DNA from 2 places in the Colwellia sp. Bg11-28 genome. Region 2 is predicted to be linked to the other one. Evidence: predicted binding sites of a transcription regulator. Region 2 holds the regulator's gene; the other holds the start of a gene.
What was found. Region 2 encodes FliA, which starts transcription of late flagellar genes. Its sites were predicted from a motif close to CTAAAGNTNNNNNNNNNNNNGCCGATA; they were not measured.
Positions count from the first base shown of each region.

Region 1: CXF79_RS04025 (DUF5610 domain-containing protein) is a predicted target of FliA. The motif match lies at 1,644-1,670, and genes of this name have one in related genera.

Region 1 covers NZ_PJBA01000004.1:48,045-51,470, reverse strand. The annotation lists gene CXF79_RS04030 (DEAD/DEAH box helicase) at 1-400, opposite strand, end outside; gene CXF79_RS04025 (DUF5610 domain-containing protein) at 966-1,583, opposite strand; gene CXF79_RS04020 (CobW family GTP-binding protein) at 1,880-2,950, shown strand; gene CXF79_RS04015 (zinc ribbon domain-containing protein YjdM) at 3,113-3,426, opposite strand, start outside.
Region 2 covers NZ_PJBA01000004.1:278,030-281,455, forward strand. The annotation lists gene flhF (flagellar biosynthesis protein FlhF) at 1-220, shown strand, start outside; gene CXF79_RS05050 (MinD/ParA family ATP-binding protein) at 267-1,109, shown strand; gene CXF79_RS05055 (RNA polymerase sigma factor FliA) at 1,149-1,868, shown strand; gene cheY (chemotaxis response regulator CheY) at 1,976-2,359, shown strand; gene CXF79_RS05065 (protein phosphatase CheZ) at 2,434-3,177, shown strand; gene CXF79_RS05070 (chemotaxis protein CheA) at 3,191-3,426, shown strand, end outside.

The sequences.
Region 1 (3,426 bases), 230 kb from region 2:
AGTCAGGAGATAACTCTTCACGCATCGCGATATAAACGCCGCCCATGCATCCCACATGATACTCATCACGTAAAAGCACATCGCACTGTATGTTTAGGTGTTTTCTTCTGCCAAATGACTGCTCCATTACCAAAGTAACATCACCGCCAGCTATATACTTATAACCTGACTTAACAACACTAACAGACAAGCCATTAATAGTGAGGGTGTGCAATAATTGAGGAACCAATGCCGCATTACGTAAACTAATGACGACTTTCTTGTCCGGCATTGCTTGGCACAATTTAAGTATACAGATACTCTTACCGCCCCCCGTAGGTAATGCAATAATGGAGTTAGCTCCAGCGTCAATAGCCTTACGGACGCTGTTAATCTGATAATCTTTTTCTAATACCTTCATGCCATACTACTCGGGCTTAATTCTAGTGTTTATCTGGTAAAATCCAGTAAGTGTTACGTCTTCGTTTTTTACAACGAAACCTCTCTTCAATAAGATTCAGGCCTGATTTAACACAAGTCTTTTCAAGAGGGGGCATCATTATATACCTAAACTACTGCAAGATGCAGAATTGAGCGTGACTAAAGAAGTATTTAACTACAGATCAAGATCAAGATCATAGATAGTTGACTGCTTGAGTTGAGTTTTTTGCTCTTTTTCATCCAAAAAATAGAGCGTTATTATATATTCAAATTACTTTAAAATGCAGGATTCAGCAGGAATGAGAAAGACATCAAGACAAGGCATTGATTGAATAGAGTGGTTATTGAGGAAAATATGCTCAATATAATTACGTCTGCATTCTCTAATAAGCTGTATTCGTGCCGTGTCCTTCCCGAAACCAATAACATAACATAAAGCATCGAAACTAGCCCTTGGGAGGATACTGAATCAGAGTACAATGGCGTAGATTCAGCTTATCAATTAACAAGAGTACCCTTGCTAATTCCACGAAATTATCTAGGGGTTACTCTTCTTCTGTCTGACTAAAAGAATCAACGAAAGACTGTAATCCTTGTTGCACTAATTCATAGGTTTTATCAATATTAGTAGCAATATCTCCCTCTAATACTTTTAAACTACCAAGTATATCTTTGGCTTCGCTAAAACCTTGCTCAATACCGCCACCAATAATATCAACAAAACTCGCTAACGATTCTTCTGCATCCATTTCCGGGTGCTGCTCTCGATAAGAGCCCAATAACTGAGTACTAAACGAAACAATACGCTCCGCAGTCGCTTCGGGACTAAAATCAATGCCTGACTCATAAGCATCTTCAACGCTACTTTCAACCCCGCGTTCTTTAAGCGCTTCGTTGATTCCCTGTAAGGCGGTTTTTAACAACAGTGACAGCGGTTGATCACCGACTGTGTTACTAAATTTCAATGTCGACTCTATAATTGCAGCATTAAGTTGTTTTTTATTACTGACAGAAATAGGCTCTTGTACTTCCCCTATTTTTTTCTCATGGGCAAGATCCGATACTTGTTGACCCATGGGTCCATTTTCTTTTTTATCCTGCGCTTTTGCTAAAGATCGAACATCTTGGCTAAAGGTAGCATTGGGTTTAATTGATGAGTCCATAATATCTATCTCTATTTATCAAAGCATTTATTAAAGCATTTATTAAAACATGTATAAGAGTATCGGCACGGTGAAGTATAACTTAAGCACCAAGTCCTAGAAGTTAGGACAGCTAATTATTTTATTCATTATCGGAAGCATAATCGTCATGTCGCCCGCTCAAATCATAACGTTATTAAGATAAGCCCAATAAACACTAGATTAAGAAATGATAAGCTTGTGATAGTATTTAAGCTACCTCATCACCCACAGTACTATTTTCTCATCAACCTTTGCCTTAAGCCGAGTAACATTTCATGTTCAGCCAGATATCGTCAAAAATTTCAGCTATCCCTACTACCCTCATTACCGGTTTTTTAGGGGTAGGAAAAACGACAGCAATATTGCAATTACTTGCCAATAAACCCAACAATGAAAACTGGGCTGTGCTTGTTAATGAATTTGGCGAAATAGGGATAGATTCTGCATTACTCGCTGGTAGCAGTAATGAACAAGGGGTATTTATTCGTGAAGTTCCGGGGGGTTGTATGTGCTGTGCCTCTGGTGTGCCTATGCAAGTCGCGTTAAACCAACTCATTACTAAAGCCAAACCTGACAGACTACTTATAGAGCCGACAGGTTTAGGTCACCCAAAAGAAGTGGTTGAAGTATTAACCAAGGGAAAATTTCAAGAAACAATATCACTGCAGTCAATTCTCTGTTTAGTCGATGCTCGAAATCTTATCGATAAGCGCTATACAGAGCATCCATCATTTGTTCAGCAACTCAACGTGGCAGACACCATCTTAGCGGCAAAAGCAGACACCTACTCAGAGCAAGATGAGGAAAACTTAGCACTATTTATTACCGAAAATGAGCTAACCGATAAGCCATTACACCTAATGCAGCACGGTAACATTGCCCCTAGTTGGTTAGCGCAACAACCTAAAACAGTAATAGTAACTAAACCAATGATTGGTATTGCGGTCCCTTCTTTACACGAGAGTTCACATACGATTGAACTCGGTTATAAAAAAGAGCGTGAGCAGAGCCAAGCGCTACAAACAAGACTAGCACAAGAGGGATTTATTGAACTCAATAATCATGGTGAGGGTTATTTCAGTAAAGGTTGGATTTTTTCCGACAAGTACCAATTTAACTATAAACAATTATTCGCATTCATAACCGCATTAAAGGTTTCGCGTGCAAAAGGTGTGATACTTACCGAACAAGGGAGTTACGCCTTCAATAAGGCAGGGAGTGAATTTAGCTGCAACAAAGTCACTGATTCAAAAGATAGCCGTATTGAGCTAATTGATACCAATGAAAATGCTTTAAATATTGTTAAAAGCGGAGACTTATTATTGCTAACGAAAAACGCCCGATAGTTATTCACCACGAACACTATGCTGTAACACTTTATAAAAGCACTGACTCATAATTGCTATTTATGGCTGGTAATGGCTGGCCCAATGGTGGTGTTACCCTGAACTAAGCAAACCATTACAGGTACTTAGTTCAGCTTTAAATTCTTATTCTGCCTTGCTTACCTAAGCCCTTTTCACAAACTTGGCGGTAACCATCATTTCACCTGCTCCATCTACTTTACAATCGAGTTGATGATCTTTACCTTCTACTATTCTCCTGATAACAGCTTTAGTACCCACTTTAAGTACTTGAGAACTACTTTTAATTTTAAGGTCTTTAATCATAGTAACTTTGTCGCCTTCATTTAACAGGGTTCCATTGAAGTCTTTAACGGTAAAAAGTTCTATTTCAGCAAGCTGTTCTGATGGATCCCATTCATGTGCACACTCAGGGCAGATCAACAGGCTTTGATCTTGGTAAATAAATTTTGAATTAC
Region 2 (3,426 bases):
ACTTGACGAAAGTATCAGTATTGGTGAAATAATTACAACTTCGATTCAAAATGGTTTACCAATAGGTTATCTTACTGATGGACAAAGAGTTCCGGAAGATATTAAAGTTGCAAATGCTGAGAAATTAGTTACCCTTGCAGATAAGATGGCGACTAAGTCAGTAAATAATAATGTCACTGTTTTACGGCCGATGCCTGTAGCACCCGCTGCAACGTTATAAGACTCTGGCTAATAGCTAAATATATATAATTAGAAGTAATAATTAAATGATAGATCAAGCGAGCGGCTTAAGAAAGATGCAAGGTTTACAACAAGTTAAAGTAGTAGCCGTGTCAGGCGGAAAAGGTGGTGTTGGTAAAACCAATACCTCGCTGAATACAGCTATTGCGCTAGGACAACTCGGCAAACGGGTTTTAGTTCTCGATGCCGATTTAGGTCTTGCAAATGTCGATGTAATGTTAGGGTTAAGGGTTAAGCGTAATCTATCTCATGTATTGTCAGGAGAGTGTGAACTTGATGATATTATTATTGAAGGTCCTGCTGGCATAAAGATTATTCCTGCAACTTCTGGTTCACAATCAATGGTGGATTTAACGCCATCTGAACATGCTGGTCTCATTCGAGCTTTCAGTGAAATGAAAACACAGTTTGATGTATTGATTGTTGATACGGCTGCTGGCATTTCTGATATGGTCTTGAGCTTCACTCGTGCCGCGCAAGATGTCATGTTGGTGGTTTGTGATGAACCTACTTCAATTACAGACTGTTATGCTCTGATGAAGTTACTGAGCCGTGATCATGGTGTATTTAAATTTAAAGTTGTTGCCAATATGGTGCGTAGTCCGAAAGAAGGACAGCAGCTTTTTGCAAAGCTAACTAAAGTAACCGATAGATTTCTTGATGTCGCAATAGAATTAGTCGCTGTGATCCCATACGATGAAAATATGAGAAAATCAGTTCGTAAACAACAAGTTATAGTAGAAGCATATCCGCAATCTCCAGCTTCGTTAGCTTATATAGATTTAGCAAAAAAGGTTAGCCAATGGCCAATACCTAAACAAGCATCAGGGCACTTAGAATTTTTTATTGAACAGTTACTGGCTAATTAACTGACTAACTTAGCATTACTTCAGTGAGAGTAACATTACGTGGTAAAAGTGAATAGCTATAATAATCAAATTGATAAAGCAGCTCTTCTTGAACAACAAACTGTTTTAGTCAAGCGCATTGCTTATCATCTTTTAGCAAGATTGCCAGCAAGTGTTCAAGTTGATGACTTGATACAGTCAGGAATGATTGGTTTATTTGAAGCGGCAAATAATTTTGATAACACTAAAGGCGCAAGCTTTGAAACATTTGCTGGTATCAGAATCCGTGGCGCTATGCTTGATGAAATACGCCGAGGTGATTGGACGCCACGATCTGTTCATAAAAATAGCCGAATGATCAGTGAAGCGATAAAGCAACTTGAAGCACAATTAGGCCGAGATGTTTCTGATGTTGAAGTTGCTGAAAAATTAGATATTTCACTGAAAGATTACCATCAGATATTGAGTGAAGTAAGTACAGGAAAAATACTTGGCATTGATGATCTTGGTGTTAATGAAGATGCTATTAAGCCAAGTGATGACTATATCGGAGATGATCCATATCAAAGTATTGAGCGAATAGCTTTTAAAAAAGGCTTAACTCAATGCATTAAGTCTTTACCGGAACGAGAAGCTCTAGTACTGTCTTTATATTATGATGAAGAATTGAATTTACGAGAGATCGGGCAAGTGCTCGATGTGAGTGAATCACGGGTAAGTCAAATTCATAGTCAAGCGATGCATCGTTTAAAAGCACGTATGCAATCTTGGCAAAGTTAATTAGACTGTGAATAAGCTAGTGATAATGAGTATAAAAAATACCTAATTAGGTAAAATGAAAATGTTAGAAAAAATAATTAATTTTGAATGTTTCGCCGGAGAGTGTCTTGGATAAAAATATGAAAGTACTTGTAGTTGATGATTTTTCAACCATGAGACGTATAGTTAAAAATTTGTTACGTGATTTAGGTTTCACCAACATTCAAGAAGCTGATGATGGCAATACTGCGTTACCCATGCTTCAAGGTGGTGATTTTGATTTTGTTGTGACAGATTGGAATATGCCTGGTATGCAAGGTATCGATTTACTTAAAGCGATAAGAGCAGATGCTAATCTCTCACATATCCCCGTTCTACTTATCACTGCAGAAGCTAAAAAAGAGCAAATCATTATGGCTGCTCAAGCAGGTGTTAATGGCTATATTGTTAAACCATTTACAGCCGCAACATTAAAAACTAAGCTAGATAAAATTTTTGAACGCTTAGCTTAATGTGAAGGCTTTAGCTAACAGTAAATTTGTTAGCTAAATTAAGGTGTTGACAAATATTCCATTAAGGACTTTGCATGAGTATAGCTATGACAGGGCGGATTTCATTAGAGCAAGCAAGATCTTTGGTTGCTTTTTTGGAGTCTGGTGAGCAAGACGCAGCGGATGCGATTATTGCTGAGATTCAAAATCCAATCAATTCCGAACTTTTTGCAGAAATTGGTAAATTAACTCGCCAGCTTCACGACTCTTTGACCAATTTTCAAGTCGATTCTAGGTTAAATGATCTTGCTACTACAGATATTCCTGATGCGAAAGAGCGGTTGAATTTTGTTATTACGAGAACAGAAGAAGCCGCAAATAAAACTATGGATGCCGTTGAGGCGATATTTCCCGTAGTTGATACCATTGCTGAGCAAGTGGCAACTGTCAATCCTTCATGGACAAAGTTGATGAATAACGAGTTGGACTTGAAAGAGTTTAAATCGCTATGCATTGATATCGATACTTTATTAAAAAATACCGGTAAAGAAACTCAACATATTCATAGCTTAATGACAGATGTATTAATGGCACAAGACTTTCAAGACTTAACAGGTCAAGTTATTCGAAAAGTTATTGAGTTAGTTAGAGAAGTTGAAGAAAGTTTAATTAATATGCTGACAGCTTTTGGCCTGTCTGCAGAAAAAACGCAAGGACCAAGTAATCCTAAAGTAGGTGAAAACCTTGTTGAGGGACCAATTGTAAATGCAGCGAACAGAGATGATGTAGTAGAAGATCAAGATGATGTTGATGATCTTTTATCAAGTTTAGGATTTTAAGGGGAATTACTGCATGTCTTTTGAAGCAGATGAAGAAATTTTACAGGACTTTTTAGTTGAAGCGGGTGAAATCTTAGAATCGCTCTCAGAAGAACTAGTTGAACTTGAAAACGATGTAGATAATGCTGAATTACTGAATTCAATTTTCCGTGGTTTTCATACTGTTAAAGGTGGCGCAGGTTTTTTAAGCCTTGGCGACTTAGTCGATGTCTGTCATGGCGCAGAAAATATATTTGACTTATTGCGTAC